Regions from separate parts of the Mesorhizobium sp. M1406 genome, predicted to be linked through region 2. Evidence: predicted binding sites of a transcription regulator. Region 2 holds the regulator's gene; each other region holds the start of a gene.

Region 1 (4,064 bases), on a different contig from region 2:
AGCGCGGTGGTTCAGGCGAGGAAGAAATGGCCGGTCTGGACGCCGCCACCGGAAATGATCCAGCGCCGGCCGGAACTGGCGAAATACAAGGACGGCATGCCGCCCGGCCCGCAGAGCCCGCTCGGCGCCCGCGCGCTGTATCTGTTCCGCGACGGCAAGGACACGATGTACCGGCTGCACGGCACGCCGGAGTGGGATTCCATCGGCAAGAACGCATCGTCGGGCTGTGTGCGCTTCATGAACCAGGACATCATCGACCTCTACAGCCGGGTCAACGGCGTCGCGCCGGTCTTCGTGCGCCCCAATCTGTCGGCCGCCGGCAAGATCACCGCCGTGTCGAACAGGACTGCCGAGCCGATCGATGCCGGCGTGCCAAGGGATGCGGAGATGCTGAACTAAGCCTTCACGATCTGCTCAGGCGGACGCGCTCGGCGCGCCCGCCTGGGCAGTGGTCGTTACTTCTTGGCCAGGCCCGGCAGCGTGATCTGGTAGACCAGGAACATGGTGTCGACATCGGCGCCGTCTTCCGCCTTGTAGGGCGCGCCGACTTGGAAGCCGTCCTGGGTGAGGAAGTCGTTATCGTTGGCGACGAACAGGAAATAGTCGTCGGGCAGCTTCGGATCGAGCACGCTGGCGAGCGACATCGCCTCCCACTTCTCCGACAAATTGTTCTTGTCGTTCGGCGCGCCATTGTGCAGGCCGAAGCGGCCGAGTTCGGCACTGTCGTTGATGTCGATGAACGGCGTCAGCTTGGCCGGCGTCACCGATGGGTCGAGCACGCCCTTGGGCGCCAGCGGCTTGTCGGCGGCATCGAAAGCGCCGCCGGCGATGTCGGTCGCGCTCGAGACGTCGACGACGAAGATCTGGCGGACCAGCGAGGTGTCGCCCTTCAGCCCCTGGCCGTTGCCGCTGTCGCGCGCCAGCATCAGGAAGGTCTTGTCGGAGAGCGCTACGATCTCGCTCTGCGCGGCGATCTTGGTCTTGCCCTTGGCATCCTTGAACACCGGCAGCGGCACGACGTACTCATGCGCCAGCTTGAGATGGCCGAGGTCGGATGCGTCGTAGACCAGCGCACGCGTGTTCTGGCGCGTCGCTGGCGAGTCGCCGCCATCCTGCCGGGGCGCCGATTGCAGCACCGCGATCAGCGACTTGCCGTCGGGCGTCAGCGCCATGCCTTCGAGGCCTTGGTTGTTCTGGCGGCCGGTATCGGGATCCTTCGGATCGGGTTCGGCGGCACCCGGGCCCGGATTGTCCGAGGCGAAGTTCGGCGCGCCGTGGCGCATCGGCACCAGCGCCGCCGGTGGCTGGGTCGCTGACAACAGATGTCCGTCGGCGGAGAACCGGTAGATGTTGGGGCCATATTCGTCGGAGATGAACATCGAGCCGTCGGGCAGCCGCACGATGGCTTCGTTGTCGAGCGCCAGCTTGCCGTTGGCTTCGGGCAGGATCGGCATGTCGCCGCTTGCCGCGCGCACGCCGTTGAGCGGATCGAGGCCGGTGGCATCGGCGCCCTTGTCGTCGGTGAGAAGCATGGTCTCGGCAAGCGTTGCCTTGACGCCCGCCTGCTCCTGGCCGGCGGCGGGTGCGGCACCTGGTTTGACCGGGGCAAACTCGATGCCGATCGTGTTGAGACGCGGCCGGTAGTCGGTGGTGCCGACGACATTGTAGCCTCGGTCCGGAAGCAGCCAGAGCGAACCGTTGTAGCCGCTCGCGTCATGCGTCCAGCCGGCAATGTCGATCGACATGCCTGAGCCCGAGCCGAACGTCTCGCCGAACTTGTCACGCAGAGCGGCCGGGATGCGGCCGACGCCGACCAGTCCCTTGTTGACGAGGCCGCCGATCGTCGCGGTGCTGTCGGCGAGCGCCGGCGTCAAGGCGGTGAACAAGGCCAGCGCGACGCCGAGCGACGCGGTTCGGTGCAGGTGTTTCATGTATAGTCCTCTTTGTGACAGATGTGCCAGAGCGGCCGCGGGACAAAAAGCTGAAAGAGGTGCGACAACGATGATGCCGCGCGCGCCTCCCGAAGCGGGGTCTACGGCGCGAACATGATGCTTGCGTGACAGCGCATGATGCATGCCAGGTTCGTGTTCGCGCGCGCGGCACACCGCAAATCGAGGACGGCTTCGAGATGCTGCGGCTGGCGCGCGGCCTGTCGCAGGAGGAGTTTCTGGCAGGCGCCCATTGTTACACCGTCATCAACACCAACTCGCCGCGCCGACATTCCGATGGCGCAAGGCATCATCGATTTTGCACATGCGGGCCAAGTCTCGGTGATCACTCCGTTCTGCCTGGCGGGCGCCATGGCGCCGATTACCGTTGCCGGGGCGCTGACACTGCAGCATGCCGAACCGCTGGCGGGGCTGACGCTGGCGCAGCTCGTGCGGCCCGGTGCGCCGGTCGTCTACGGCTCCTTCTCCTCCAATGTCGACATGAAGTCGGGTGCACCGGCCTTCGGCACGCGAACCGCGGAGGGCGGAGCGGCGCCGGTGTCGTGAGACAGCGCCGCTACGGGCGTTTGATTTCTTGCTCCTGCCGAATTGCGGCCACGCCGCGGAACCAGCGGCGTCCCAAGACATTCAGGGTTACGGCCGGTGCCTTGTCGCATTTGCCAGCCATTGTGGGAGGACGACATGGGATTCGACCAGTATCACGAACCGCCCGAAGAATTGACGCAGGAGGTGCGGACCTTTGCCCGCATGATCACCTCGCTGATCGAGGAGGCGGAAGCGATCAGCTGGTACGAACAGCGCATGTCGGTGGAAAAAGACGCGCAAGCGCGGGCCATCATGAAGAACGCGCAAGGCGAGGAGTTCAAGCATTTCGGCATGGATCTCGAATTCCTGCTGCGCCAGAAGGAGGACTGGCGGGCGGAACTGAAGGAAATCCTGTTCACCACCGGTGACATCGTCAAGGCCGGCGAGAAGGGCGAGGAGAAGGTGGATTGAGCGTCTTTGCCGGCCTCGCCCACGATCAATCGCTGTCGCGCGCGATCAGCTCCAGCGGCCAGACCTCGCGCATGACCCGCGGACCTTCCGGGCCGGCGAAGGCCGGCATTGACGCCAGCAGCATTTCGGCGAGTCGCTGTCCCATCGGTTCCAGCGCCGGGCGGAAGGCGGTCAGCGCCGGCGAGAAGTAGCGGCAGAGCGGCGTGTCGACGATGACGGTCACGGCCATGTCGTGACCCGGCCTGATGCCCATCTCGGCCAGCGCCTTGCAGCCGCCAAGCGCCATCGCGTCATTATTGAAGATGATGGCGGTTGGCGGGTCTTTCGAGCGCATCACCCGCGGCGTCACCTCGTAGCCGCCGGCCTCGTTGATGAAGCCGGACGCAATCAGCTCGGGGTCGACCTCGATGCCGTGCCGCCGCAGGGCCTTGCGGTAGCCGGCCAGGAACAGGTAGCCGAAGTTGAGATCGAGCGACGGGCGGACGGCGGCGATGCGGCGGTGGCCGCGCGCTACGAGGCGGTCGACCGCATCGGCTCCAGCTTTTTCGAAATCGAGGTCGAGGGAAGGGTAGGACTTGGCTCCGGAGCGGCTGCGCCCGAGCGTGGCGAATGGGAAACCGACCTGGGTGAGATAGTCGATGCGCTCGTCCTCGCGCCGGGTCCAGGCCAGCAGCACGGCATCGGCGCGGCGCGTCTCGACGACACGGCGCAGCCGCTCCTGCTGGTAGTCGCCGGGCGCACCCATGACCACGATCAGGTCGAGCCCGCTTTCGGCGAGCCTGGCCTGCAGCCCGATCAGGAACGGAATGAAGAACGGCTCGCCATATTGCTGGTCGCCTGGATGCGGCTGCAGCATGAAGGCGATCGAATGGGTGGCGCCTTGCCTGAGACTGCGGCCGGACTGGTTCGGCGAGTAGTTGAGCGTCCTGGCTGCCTCGAGCACGCGTTGGCGCGTGTCGGCATTGACGTCGGCGCGGCCGTTGAGCGCGCGCGACACCGTGCCGATCGAAATGTTCAGGTGACGGGCAAGGTCGTGAATGCTGGATGCCAAGTGACAGTTCTCCCCCTTGCTTGGCTAGCACCGGCAGCCGCCCAGGCCAAGGCGACAAGACGATTTTC
Region 2 (4,064 bases):
CCGCAGACCAGACTGTGCAATCATTCCCGCGCTCCCAACGGCTCATGGCCCCAACGTGAGGGCGTCGCTTAGACCGAATGGTCGGCCGCGATGTCCAAGGGGTGGTGCTGCAGGTCGTCCAGCGTATAGGCGCGGATGTAGTCGATTTTCATCTCCGCCGGCGTCGCCAGATGGTCAGGAGGCTGGCCGGCAATGCCGCCCACCGCGAGATTTGCCAATATGTACATGGGGTCGTGCATGTCGGACGGCGTTGCCGCTTGGGCGACCTTTACACCATCGTAGGTCCAGACAAGCTCATCCTTCGTCCAGAGCAGGCCATAGGTGTGGAAACCGTCGGTGTCCGCAACGTTCACCGTGGACGAAACCTTCGTGTGCGCTCCCGTCTCATTGGTATGCGCCGTCATGTAGAGCGTGTTCAGGTCCTGGCCGCGCGTTTCGACAACGTCCAGCTCCGGCGGCCACGATCCGTCTTCCGGAAGCAGCCAGAAGGCCGGCCATGCTCCGGCTGTTTCGGGCAGGTCCGCCCGCATTTCGAAATAGCCATAGGCTTGCGCGAAGGTGTCGTGCGTCGTCAGGATCCCCGAGGTGTATTCGTAATTGTTGATCAGAGGCTTGATGTCCTCCGGCGCCTGCGCCGCGGTGATGGTGAGGACGCCGTTTTCAACGCTGAACGGGTGGACGGAACTCGTCGGGCCATAATTGGCGTCGACATACCATTGCAACTCGCCATTGCTGCTCAATGTGCTGCCGTTCGGCGCTCCCCACCAGAAATTGGAATTCCAGGTGCCGTCCTGTCCGTTCCGAAGGCTCAGCGTGTTAAATTCGTCGGAGAAGGACAGCGTCATTCCGGACTTGTCTATCGGCAGCTCGAACTGGGTGGGCTGCAACTTGTCGATGGTCGTATTCTTGAACACCAGGATCTCGTCGGATCCGAGGTTCAGCATCACGTTCGATTCCACCTGAACCATCTGTGAACGGACGGCATCGAACGAAGTGAAGTCATAGCCGTTAAGGCGGACCGTATCGGTCGCACCGAAATCGAAGATAAGATCACTTCCATTTCCTTTAGAGATGGCGAAAGTGTCGGCGCCGTCTCCGCCGATCAGGACATCGTCGCCCTTGCCGCCATCCAGCGTCTGATGACCCGACCCGCCCTTGATGATGTTGTCCAACGCATTTCCGAACGCATATCGATTGGCGCCGGTAACGACGAGGTTCTCGAAATTGTCGGGGAGCTTGTAGCTCATCCATGTGTCGATCGTGTCGATTCCTGCCCCAGGATCCTCGACCACCTTATTGTTGGTGGAATAGAGGTGATAGTAGTCGTCGCCGGCGCCACCGTAGATCGTGACCTTGACGCCGGTGTCTCCCCAGAAGGAGTCGTTGCCGGAGGTGCCATGCAGTTCCGGTCCAGACCCAGTGGCCGAGAACCAATGAGTGGAAGCGCCGGTGTAGGGAAGAGGGATGCCTTTGGCGTTTACGACGGTGCTCATCAGAAATCCTTCCTCATGGTATCCGACCTGGTGAAATCATTCGATACGAGTCCCAGCGACTGCTTCCCAAGCAACGTTGCAACGGATGAAATAGTTCCAGGGAATCGTCATCCGATCCGAGATAATATTGACCATTCGGCGCACATACACTGAATAAAGAGAAGGAATCCGTCCTCCGTCAAAAATGTAATTTTAATAAAATTCTATATTTATGTGAAAGTCGCGTGCTTTGACGGATATAGATAAATGCATTAGTTCAATCCTCGCTAGAAGGAGCACGATTTGGAGGGCAGAGTTTTACGGGCAAAATGGCGATTATGACCGACTAATCGCGAACCGTTCTTCCCGCGGCCAGCCGGACACAACAGCAGTTTGAGAGATCGCAGAGCAATCGAGTTGTGAGGGGACCGACCAGTTAGCCACGCACAATCAATTCCAGCATGGCTCACTCCGCTGCGGACGTTTCGCTGCGACCGGGCAACGACCGCGAAGGGTCGGTTAAAGATTTCAATCCCGCCTGCTTGAATGTCCGCCATCGCTTTTTGGATGCCAGAAGCCGCCTGTCGCCTTGGCCCAAATGCGGTCATTCGAAAACTGATGGGATGACCGCTCCTGTGCGCCACATGCTCGTTCTCCACCGATGAGACGAATGCAACATTCCACCCTTCGCGGCCGTTGGCGACCGCCTGCTGACCGAGCTTGAACCTGGGTTCCGATTTATCGGGATGGGATGGGAATTAATCTTCCCTGATCGCGTAGCCTGCACCTCGAATGGTGCGGATGACGTCGGGCATGCGGCCGTTGTTGACCGCCTTGCGCAGCCGGCCGACATGCACGTCCACCGTGCGTTCGTCGATGTAGATCGTCTCGCCCCAGACATTGTCGAGCAGCTGGCTGCGCGAGAACACGCGGCCGGGATGGCGCATCATGAATTCGAGCAGGCGGAATTCTGTCGGCCCGAGCCGGATCTCGCTCTTCTTGCGATAGACCCGGTGCGATTCTCGATCGAGCACGATGTCGCCGACCTTCAGCACGCTGGACAGCACTTCCGGCTTGGCACGGCGCAGCAGCGCCTTGACCCTGGCCATGAACTCCGGCGTCGAGAAAGGCTTGACCAGATAGTCGTCGGCGCCGGTCGAGAGGCCGCGCACGCGGTCGCTCTCCTCGCCGCGCGCGGTCAGCATGATGATCGGCAGCCGCTCGGTCTCGGGGCGCATTCGCAGGCGCCGGCAGAGTTCGATGCCGGAAACCGCCGGCACCATCCAGTCGAGCACCAGAAGGTCGGGAACGTTCTCCTGCAGCCGGATCTCGGCCTCGTCGCCGCGCGTCACCACCTCGACCTGATAGCCCTCGGACTCCAGATTATAACGGAGCAGCACGCCTAGCGGCTCCTCGTCCTCCACCACCATGATGCGTGGCGCGATCATCGGCTGGTCACCCCTATCGTCATGCCGCCGGCGCGGACATTGTCGTCTCGTCCTGCTTCGGACGATTGGCCGGCAGCTGCGTGCCGGTCAAAACATAATAGGCATTTTCCGCGATGTTGGTGACGTGGTCGCCGATGCGCTCGAGATTCTTGGCGCAGAACAAAAGATGCGTGCACGCGGTGATGTTGCGCGGGTCTTCCATCATATAGGTGAGAAGTTCGCGGAACACGGAGGTGTATTTGACGTCGATGCGTTCGTCGTCGGCACGCAGTTTCGCCAGCGCGGCGGCGTCACGCGCCGCATATTCCTCGATGACGCCCTGCACCTGGATCAGCACCAGCTGTGCCATTCCATCGATCGAGTGCGAAAGGTCGCGCGGCGTAACGCTGAGGCCGACAGTGCCGACGCGCTTGGCGATGTTCTTGGCAAGGTCGCCGATGCGTTCGAGATCGCCGGCCATGCGGATCGAACCGACGACATGGCGCAGATCGTCGGCCATCGGCTGCCGCTTGGCGATCAGCGTGATGGCGCGGTCGTCGAGCTCCCGCTGGCGCGCGTCCATGATCGCGTCGTCAGAGACGACGCGCTGTGCCAAGGCGTTGTCGGAATTCAACAGCGCCTTGGTCGCACCGCCGACCATCGAGCTGGCGAGATCGCCCATGTCGCTGATCAGTTTGCTGATCTGACCGAGATCCTCGTCGAAAGAAGCGACTGTGTGTTCGCTCATGATCCTGTTCCTCGTATGCCTGAGCTCAGCCGAAGCGGCCGGTGATGTAGTCCTGCGTGCGCTTCTCGCGGGGCGACGTGAAGATCTTCTCGGTGCGGTCGAACTCGACCAGCTCGCCCAGATACATGAAGGCCGTCTGCTTCGACACGCGCGCCGCCTGCTGCATGTTGTGGGTGACGATGACGATCGTGTAGTCGGCTTGCAACTCGTCGATCAGCTCCTCGATCTTGGCGGTCGACAGCGGATCGAGCGCCGAGGCGGGCTCGTCGAGCAGGATGACTTCCGGCTTCACCGCCACGGTACGGGCGATGCAGAGTCGCTGCTGCTGGCCGCCTGAGAGGCTGAGGCCGCTGGCGTCGAGCTTGTCCTTGACCTCGGTCCAGAGTGCCGCGCGCTTCAGCGCCTGCTCGACGCGGC
Region 3 (4,064 bases), on a different contig from region 2:
CGCAATTGCCTTCGCCGACAAGCGCCCGGTGGTGGTCTGGCGCGGCGATCTCAACAATCCGAAACGGACGAGGTTCCTGGACGCCGTGCGCGATCTGCCGTTCTGCGACGCCGGGTCACACAAGTCGTATGCGCCGGCTGAGTACAGCAAGCCTTTTCTCAGCATCAGCCAACAGCTGCGTTACCGCTACATCGTCTCGCTCGAAGGCAACGACGTTGCGACCAACCTCAAATGGATCCTGAATTCGAATTCACTCTGCCTGATGCCGTCGCCGACATACGAGACATGGTTCGCGGAAAAGCAACTTGAGGCTGGTGTCCACTATGTGCCGCTCGACCCGGATTTCTCCAACCTTGCGGAACGCGTGGCATATTTCGAGCGGCATCCGGCCGAGGCGGAACGCATTATCGCCGCGGCCAACGCCTATTGCCGCCAATTCTCCAACGAGCAGGCCGAACAGGCGATTTCCCTGCTCGTCCTCTACAAATACTTTGTCCTCAGCGGCCAGATCGACCCTGATCCCGAGGTCTGGCGATTTATCCAGGGTTAATGCATGTCGCCCAAAAGTGGTCCCGGTTTTGGGAGAACGACATGCATGAAAACAAAGACCTAAAGCGCGGTGCCTCAAGCGCGACGCGCTTCAGGACGTCGCGTGCCTCGGCGCCTGCTCGTCAGATGCCGCTGCGGTCAAGAACCAGATCGGCGGGGCCGAAGCGGTCCTTTGCCGTCAGCTGCTGGTGCCAGTAGGGATAGAGCAAGGGCGGCCGGCTGACCGCGTCGAGGCGACCGCGTTCCTCGACGGAGAGCACCAGGCTTGCCGCCGCGATGTTGTCCCTGAACTGCGTTTCGGTCCTGCCGCCGATCACCAGCGAGGAGACCGCAGGTCGGCCGAGCAGCCAGGCCAGTGCCACCTGCGCCGCCGACACGCCGCGCTGCGTGCCGATCTCGACAAGCACGTCGACGATCCGCCACAGCCGGTCCTCGTCGCGGATCGGCGGTTCGGACCAGCCGGCGAGCTGGCGGGCGGTGGGGCTGTCGCGGCGGTATTTGCCGGACAGCAATCCGCCGGCAAGCGGGCTCCAGACCAGAACGCCCAGCCCCTGGTCGACGGAAATCGGCAGCAATTCATATTCCGCCTCGCGCGCTTCCAGCGTGTAGTGGATCTGCTGGGTGACGAAGCGTGGCTGGTGATGGCTGTCGCTGATGCCGAGCGCCTTCATCACCTGCCAGCCGGAATAGTTGGAACAGCCGACATAGCGGATCTTGCCCTGGGCAACCAGCGTGTCGAGCGCGGCGATGGTTTCCTCCAGCGGTGTCACGCCATCCCATTCGTGCAGGAAGTAGATGTCTATGACGTCGGTCTTGAGCCGCTTCAGGCTCTTCTCGCATTCGCGGATCAGGTGATGACGCGACAGGCCCTCGTCGTTGGGACCTTTGCCGATCCGCATCCGCGCCTTGGAGGCGATCAGCACGTCGCCCTTGCGCTTGCCGCCGAGCGCTTCGCCGATGATCTCTTCCGAAATGCCGTTCGAATAGACATTGGCGGTGTCGATGACGTTGATGCCGGCATCGATGCAGAGATCGATCATCCGGCGCGCCTCGTCGAGGTCGGTCTTGCCGACAGCCGAAAACGCGCCGGCGCCGCCGAAAGTCATCGTGCCCATGGTCAGCGTCGAAACCTTCAGGCCGGAACGGCCGAGAGTGCGGTATTCCATGTCAGTCCTCGCTATTGCATTGGGGAAGGGGCGTTGGGGAAGGCCGCCCCGAATGTGGCCGCTATTTGTAGGACAATTTGAGCGGTTTGTCGCCATGCCACGACAACGGATCGATCATGCCTCACGGGATTTGCAGCGGCGACTTCATGTTCCAGGCTGCAATAAAACCGTCATTGCCGGCCTATATTGAAGTCGGCTCAGGTGTTGGCGCTCCGAGACGCAAGCCAGGGGTTTGGGGCGCGCCGGACGTGGATCGACAGGGCTTGCAGGTGGAGCAGCTGATATGATCGAGCTAAAACAGAATTCTCCTGCCAAGGACTGGCTTGAGGCCGAGCTCGCCGACACGCTCGACGAGGACTATGAGCTCGAAATATCGGAGCCGGCGCTGTCGATGGAGATCGCCAAGATCTACAAGAACGCGCATCCGCCTTCGATCGATCGCATGCAGTATTTTCGCGACCTGATCACCTTACAGTCCGAACTGATCAAGCTGCAGTCCTGGGTCGCCTACCACAAGAAGAAGCTGGTGGTGATCTTCGAGGGGCGCGATTCGGCCGGCAAGGGCGGCGTCATCAAGCGCATCACCCAGCGGCTCAATCCGCGCATCTGCCGTGTCGTGGCACTGCCGGCGCCGACCGAACGCGAGAAGTCGCAATGGTATTTCCAACGCTATGTCCCGCATCTGCCGGCCGGTGGCGAAATCGTGCTGTTCGACCGCTCCTGGTACAACCGCTCGGGCGTCGAACGGGTGATGGGCTTTGCCCAGCCCGATCAGGTCGAAGAATTCTTCCGCGACGTGCCGGAGTTCGAGCGCATGCTGGTTCGCTCGGGCATCACCGTGGTCAAATACTGGTTCTCGATCACCGACGAGGAACAGCAGATGCGCTTCCTGATGCGCATCCACGATCCGATGAAGCAGTGGAAACTGTCGCCGATGGACCTGCAGTCGCGCATCCGCTGGGAACAGTACACCAAGGCCAAGGAAGAGACCTTCATCCGCACGAACATCCCGGAAGCCCCTTGGTTCATCGTCGAAGGCAACGACAAGAAGCGGGCGCGACTGAACTGCATCGATCACCTGCTCAAGCAGATGCCGTATGAAGAGGTGCCGCACGAGGAGATCACGCTGCCGGAGCGCGTCTTCAACCCCGAATACGAGCGCCAGACCCTGCCGCGCGAGCTCTACGTTCCGGAGAAGTACTGAAGGTTCTCCCTTCTCCCCGTCACTATACGGGGAGAAGGTGCCGGCAGGCGGATGAGGGGCGGCGCTGACTTAGACAGTTGAACTCGGTAAAATCGCCGCATGGGCGAAACGTATTCTGTCCCCATATTGCCATCGGTGGCATTCTCGGCAACACAATATTCGACCGGTTGCGCCGCCCCTCATTGCCCTGCCGGGCATTTCTCCCCGTATAGTGACGGGGAGAAATGGGCCTGCACCGAAGGTTTCGCCACCTAAGCCCGTTTGATAACCACGGGGCTCAAGCACGCTTGATGACGACGTGCGTAGCGAGCGGCGTCGCAACCTGCTCGCTGCAGACATAGCCGAGCTTGACCATGTCGAGGCCGGCAAAAAGGTTCTCGCCCGCGCCGAGCAGCACCGGCGCGATCGCCAGATGCATCTCGTCGATCAGCTTCTCCTGGAGATATTGCTGGATGGTGGCGACGCCGCCGCCCACCCGCACGTCCTTGCCGTCCGCCGCCGCTTTTGCCTGTTCAAGCGCCGAATGGATGCCGTCGGTGATGAAATAAAAGGTCGTGCCGCCCTCCATGACGATCGGTTCGCGCTTGTGGTGGGTCAGCACGAAAACCGGCACGTGATAGGGCGGGTTGTCGCCCCACCAGCCTTTCCAGCTATCGTCAGGCCATTCGCCGCGGATCGGCCCGAACATGTTGCGGCCGAGGATCCAGGCGCCGACATTCTCGAAGCTGCGCGCCGCGAAGTCCTCGTCAATGCCGTCCGCGCCGCCTTCCTCGCCAAACATCTTGCGGAAGGTGCGGGTGCTAAAGGCCCATTTGTGCAGGGATTCCCCGCCGACACCGAGCGGATTTTGCAGGTCCTGATCAGGACCCGCGCCGTAGCCGTCAAGCGACAGGCTGAAAGCGTTGACACGTAGTTTGGACATGCGAGCCTCCTCGATAACCAGTTGTATTTTGCAAGCAGTTGTTTCGTAGCAGACTGATTGCGAATTGCAAGCGGGATTTTTAGGGCGACGATCGGACTGTCGGCTCTGAAGACAAGCCAGCAGCCTCGCCGGCGTGAACCCGCCGTTGCTGCCGCGCTAGTTACATGTGCGGAGAAGAAAGATCCGGCGAATCGGTTCGATCCGGCGCACTGCCATCAGAATA
Region 4 (4,064 bases), on a different contig from region 2:
TCATCGCGCTTCTCGACTATGCCGGTGTCGCCGTCTTCGCCGCGACCGGGGCGCTTGCGGCTTCGCGCAAGCAACTCGACATTATCGGTTTCCTGTTCCTGGCCAGCGTCACCGGAATAGGCGGCGGCACGCTTCGCGACGTCATCCTCAACCTGCCGGTTTTCTGGGTCGCCAACTCCAGCTATGTGCTGATCTGCGCCGTGGTTGCGGTGCTGGTCTTCTTCAGCGCGCATCGTGTCGAATCGCGCTGGAAATGGCTGCTCTGGCTTGACGCCATTGGGCTCGCCGCCTTTTCGGTGATGGGCGCCGCCAAGGGACTGGCGATTACCGGTTCACCTGTCGTCTCCGTCATCACCGGCGTGCTCACCGCCACTTCCGGCGGCATTCTGCGCGATCTCCTGGCCGGCGAGCCATCGGTGCTGCTCAGGCCCGAAATCTACGTCACGGCAGCCCTTGCGGGTGCCGGCCTCTATACACTTGGCGATCTTGCCGGACTGCCGCCGCTCGCCTCGGACCTCGCCGGTTTTGCGGCGGCGTTCCTTGTGCGTGGCGGCGCACTCAAATTCGGCTGGTCGTTTCCGTCCTACAAAAGCCGGCCCGGCCGGCGGCCGGAAGATATTCCGTGAGAGAAGTGAATGGTGAATGGTAAATAGTGAATGGCAATTAGAACGGGGTGTAACTCCCACCATTCACCATTCACCACTTTACGCAGCGAAGCGTTGAGCTTCCCCGCCATAATAATTGACGTAGCGGGCGCCGATTTCCTTGACCGGCATGACGACGAAGACGTCGACCGTCGAGAATTCGCGGTCGATGACGCAGCCATCGCCGATGCGCGCGCCAACGCGCAGATAACCCTTGACCAAGGGCGGCATCGCCGCGATCGCCGCCTTGGTGTTGACCGCCTCGATCGGCATCAGGTCCATCGAGCAGTAACGCCCGGACACCGCGCGCACATCCCAGGCCGAATTCGTCCGGCAGTGGTGGGCGAGGTAGGTGAGTGCCTCGGCATGCGCCGCCGGCACCGTGCCGTGGAAGGAAGCGCAACCGGTCATCACACCGATTTCGTAGTGGTTGATGTAAGCCCAGATGCCTTGCCACAGCGCCTCGATGGTGCGCTTCGAGCGGTATTCCGGCAAAACGCAGGAGCGGCCCAGTTCGAGAAAGCGCTGGCCGGGGTGACGGGCGATGAGCTTGGTTAGCTCGAATTCACCTTCGGAATAGAACCCTCCGGCCGTGGCCGCGATTTCTTGCCGCAGCAACCGATAGGTGCCGACGATGCGGCGATGTTCGGGGCCGGAAAGCGTCGTGTCCAAAACCAGCAGATGGTCGCAGAGCGGGTCGAAGCGGTCGGCATCACGGCGGTCGTGGGCCTGGAACAGATCCTTCCTGGCGCCAAGTTCGTCGTAGAACACCCGGTAGCGCACTTCCTGCGCGGCCGCGATCTCGGCCTCGTTGCGAGCGAGCCGCACTTCAAGATTGCCTATACGGCCCAGTGCCGCGCCCTTTATGACGGAATCGACTTTACATCCGGCAAGCAAGGCGCTGCTGGCGTTCGGCCGAGTGTCACATTCCGGCATAACTGTATGCACGAGTGATTCTCCTTCGAGCCATCCCTCTTGGCACGGGGATACGGTGTAGGTGCAACAGGATTGTGACAGTACCGTGATACGACGTCGTGGGCAATACTTCGTCGGCTGGCGAATAGGATCAACCGGCTCCTTTACGTGAGCGCGCGGCCTGAAATGGGCGGGTGGAAAACTCAGGCCGCGACGACCTGTCCCTCGACGGCATTGACCAGCGCCTCGGGGTCGAGCGGCTTGGTGACAAAGCCGCTGGCGCCATGAGCCAACACCGCATGGCGGGTCTTTTCCTGGCTGTCGGCCGACAGCACCATGATCGGCACCGGCGGCACGGCGGTTTCTTCCTCATGGCGGCGGATGGCGGCAATCGCGTCCAGTCCATCCATGACCGGCATGTGCAAATCCATCAAAACCACGTCGAAGCGATGGTTGTGCCCGGCGCCGGTGACAGCCTCGACGGCGGCCTTGCCGTTGCCGACCACCTTGACGCGATGCCCGGCCTTCAGCAGCGTGGCGCGGGCCAGCATGGCATTGATGTCATTGTCCTCGGCGATCAGCACCGACAGGCCGCGCTGGCGGTTGCCGACGGCGCGAAGCGCCGGCGCGCCACGCTTTTCCGGCTGCGGCTGGACGAGGCTGGGAGCATGGCTGCTCAACAACACACGCAGAAGCGTTCCGCCACGTACCGGCCTGGCCAGGAAGGTCGCGTAGCCGCCGGCGCGGAACTCGCCAAGCATGCCGCGATCGGTCGGCGCGATCAGCGTGATGGCCTCGCAGTCGGAAAAACCGCTCTGGCGCAGGCGCTTGAGCAACCTGCCGTCGCTTTCTTCCATGGCCGCATCGATCAGAAGCGCATCACAGCCAGCGGCGAAGGGCGCGGCCTGCGCGGCGGTGGTGGCGATGTCGACCGTGCCGCCATTGGCGCGGATGGTGCGGGCGATGGCGTCGGCCTCGACGGCGTTTTTCGACAGGATCACCGCGCGCCTGCCAGAGAGTGCGTTCTGCCGGCCCTGCGGCGCTTCTGTGGCCGCTATCGCCGGGATCTCGAAGACGAACTCGGATCCCTGGCCGAGCCGGCTGGATACCGAGATCGTGCCGCCCATGGCGGCCACCAGGCGTTTGGAGATGGCAAGGCCGAGGCCGGCCCCGCCATGCGTACGCGTCGACGTGCCGTCGGCTTGCTCGAACTCCTCGAAAATACGGTCCAGGTCCTCATCATGCAGGCCCGAACCGGTATCGGCGATGGTGAAGCATATGCGGTCGGTGGTTTCGGTGCGCGCTCGCGCAATGCTCACCAGCACGCCGCCGCTGTCGGTGAACTTGATGGCGTTGCCGATAAGGTTGAGCAGCACCTGCCTGACCTTGCCCGGATCGGCGGTGATCAATTGCGGCACGTCGGGTTCGACATGGCAGCCCAGCCCGATATCCTTGGCGAAGGCGCGCGCGGCCAGCAATTCGACGATGTTGTCGGCGATCTCGCGCACCGACATCGGCTGCGGCTCCGGGTCGAAGCGCCCGGCTTCGATCTTGGAGTAGTCGAGCAGATCCTCGATCAGGGCAAGCAATGCGCTGGCCGAGGTTGAGACGGCGCCGACATAGGTCTGCTGTTCCGGCGACAGGCTGGTGTCGGCCAGTAGCCTGGCCATGCCCATGATGCCGTTCATCGGCGTGCGAATTTCATGGCTGACGGTGGCGAGGAAACGCGATTTGGCCTGGCTGGCGTACTCGGCTCGTTCGCGTGCGGTGATCAGCGAGGATTCGGCGCGTTTGCGGGCGGTGATATCGCGGGCGATGGCGCGATGCGAAACGGCGCCGGTGTCCTTGTCACGCACCGACAGTTCGATCCACGAGAACCAACGCGGGCCGCTAGGCGTATTGATGGCGACATCGGTGGAACTCAGGCATTCATGGTCGGAAAAGGCGGCATCGGGAACGATGCCGACCTCGATGCCGAGTTCCGCCAGGGTCTTGCCGGCAAGGTCGCGCTGATCGGTTTCGACGAGATCGGCGAAAACCTTGTTGGCATAGACGATGTAGCCGTCGCGGTTGCGGTGAATGACGAGGTCGCCGAGCGCATCGATCAGGCCGCGAAAGCGCTCATCGCTCTCCTGCATTTCCCACATGCGATCGGCCAGCGTCTCGATCTCGGCGCGGCTGCGGGCAGTGGTTTCGTCAAGAAGGGCCGCGGTGCGGTGCTCGCTCCGCATGGCGCGCAGATGCATGGCAAGGCCGGCAAGGCCGGTTGCCAGCAATGCGATGCTGATGAAGACCGGTGCCCCGGTCAGGTGCGCCAGGCCTGCCAGCACGATGATGGCGACGAAGGCCAGGAACGGAAGCCCTTCGCGCCTGGCGGGCTCGGGCTCGGGCACCAATGGCGGCGCGGCGACAAAGCGCCGCGTCGACGTGGCGTCCACGTCGTCGCCAGTGTCCGCCTTCTGGCTGCCGGATTCCGCGATCATGCGAAATCCTTGCCAGACAGAG

The links. The regulator PhoB, encoded in region 2, activates phosphate uptake and scavenging genes when phosphate is short. The targets are predictions, from matches to a motif close to TGTCATNNANCTGTCAT.
Region 1: NKH03_RS10495 (esterase-like activity of phytase family protein) is a predicted target of PhoB. The motif match lies at 2,046-2,062, and genes of this name have one in related genera.
Region 3: ppk2 (polyphosphate kinase 2) is a predicted target of PhoB. The motif match lies at 1,873-1,889, and genes of this name have one in related genera.
Region 4: olsB (l-ornithine N(alpha)-acyltransferase) is a predicted target of PhoB. The motif match lies at 1,644-1,660, and genes of this name have one in related genera.

The regions. Positions count from the first base shown of each region.
Region 1 covers NZ_JAMYKW010000008.1:138,418-142,481, reverse strand. Annotated here, with positions in the region: gene NKH03_RS10500 (L,D-transpeptidase) at 1-399, shown strand, start outside; gene NKH03_RS10495 (esterase-like activity of phytase family protein) at 456-1,931, opposite strand; partial or broken gene NKH03_RS10490 (trimethylamine methyltransferase family protein) at 2,093-2,459, shown strand; gene NKH03_RS10485 (ferritin family protein) at 2,631-2,945, shown strand; gene NKH03_RS10480 (LacI family DNA-binding transcriptional regulator) at 2,971-3,996, opposite strand.
Region 2 covers NZ_JAMYKW010000001.1:272,923-276,986, reverse strand. Annotated here, with positions in the region: gene NKH03_RS01410 (type I secretion system permease/ATPase) at 1-24, opposite strand, end outside; gene eglC (endo-1,3-1,4-beta-glycanase EglC) at 69-1,493, opposite strand; gene phoB (phosphate regulon transcriptional regulator PhoB) at 2,231-2,920, opposite strand; gene phoU (phosphate signaling complex protein PhoU) at 2,940-3,647, opposite strand; gene pstB (phosphate ABC transporter ATP-binding protein PstB) at 3,673-4,064, opposite strand, start outside.
Region 3 covers NZ_JAMYKW010000028.1:50,870-54,933, reverse strand. Annotated here, with positions in the region: gene NKH03_RS21715 (glycosyl transferase family 90) at 1-550, shown strand, start outside; gene NKH03_RS21710 (aldo/keto reductase) at 672-1,715, opposite strand; gene ppk2 (polyphosphate kinase 2) at 1,999-2,919, shown strand; gene NKH03_RS21700 (dihydrofolate reductase family protein) at 3,197-3,841, opposite strand; gene NKH03_RS21695 (nucleotidyltransferase family protein) at 4,057-4,064, opposite strand, start outside.
Region 4 covers NZ_JAMYKW010000016.1:61,114-65,177, forward strand. Annotated here, with positions in the region: gene NKH03_RS15965 (trimeric intracellular cation channel family protein) at 1-626, shown strand, start outside; gene olsB (l-ornithine N(alpha)-acyltransferase) at 705-1,580, opposite strand; gene NKH03_RS15975 (response regulator) at 1,763-4,042, opposite strand.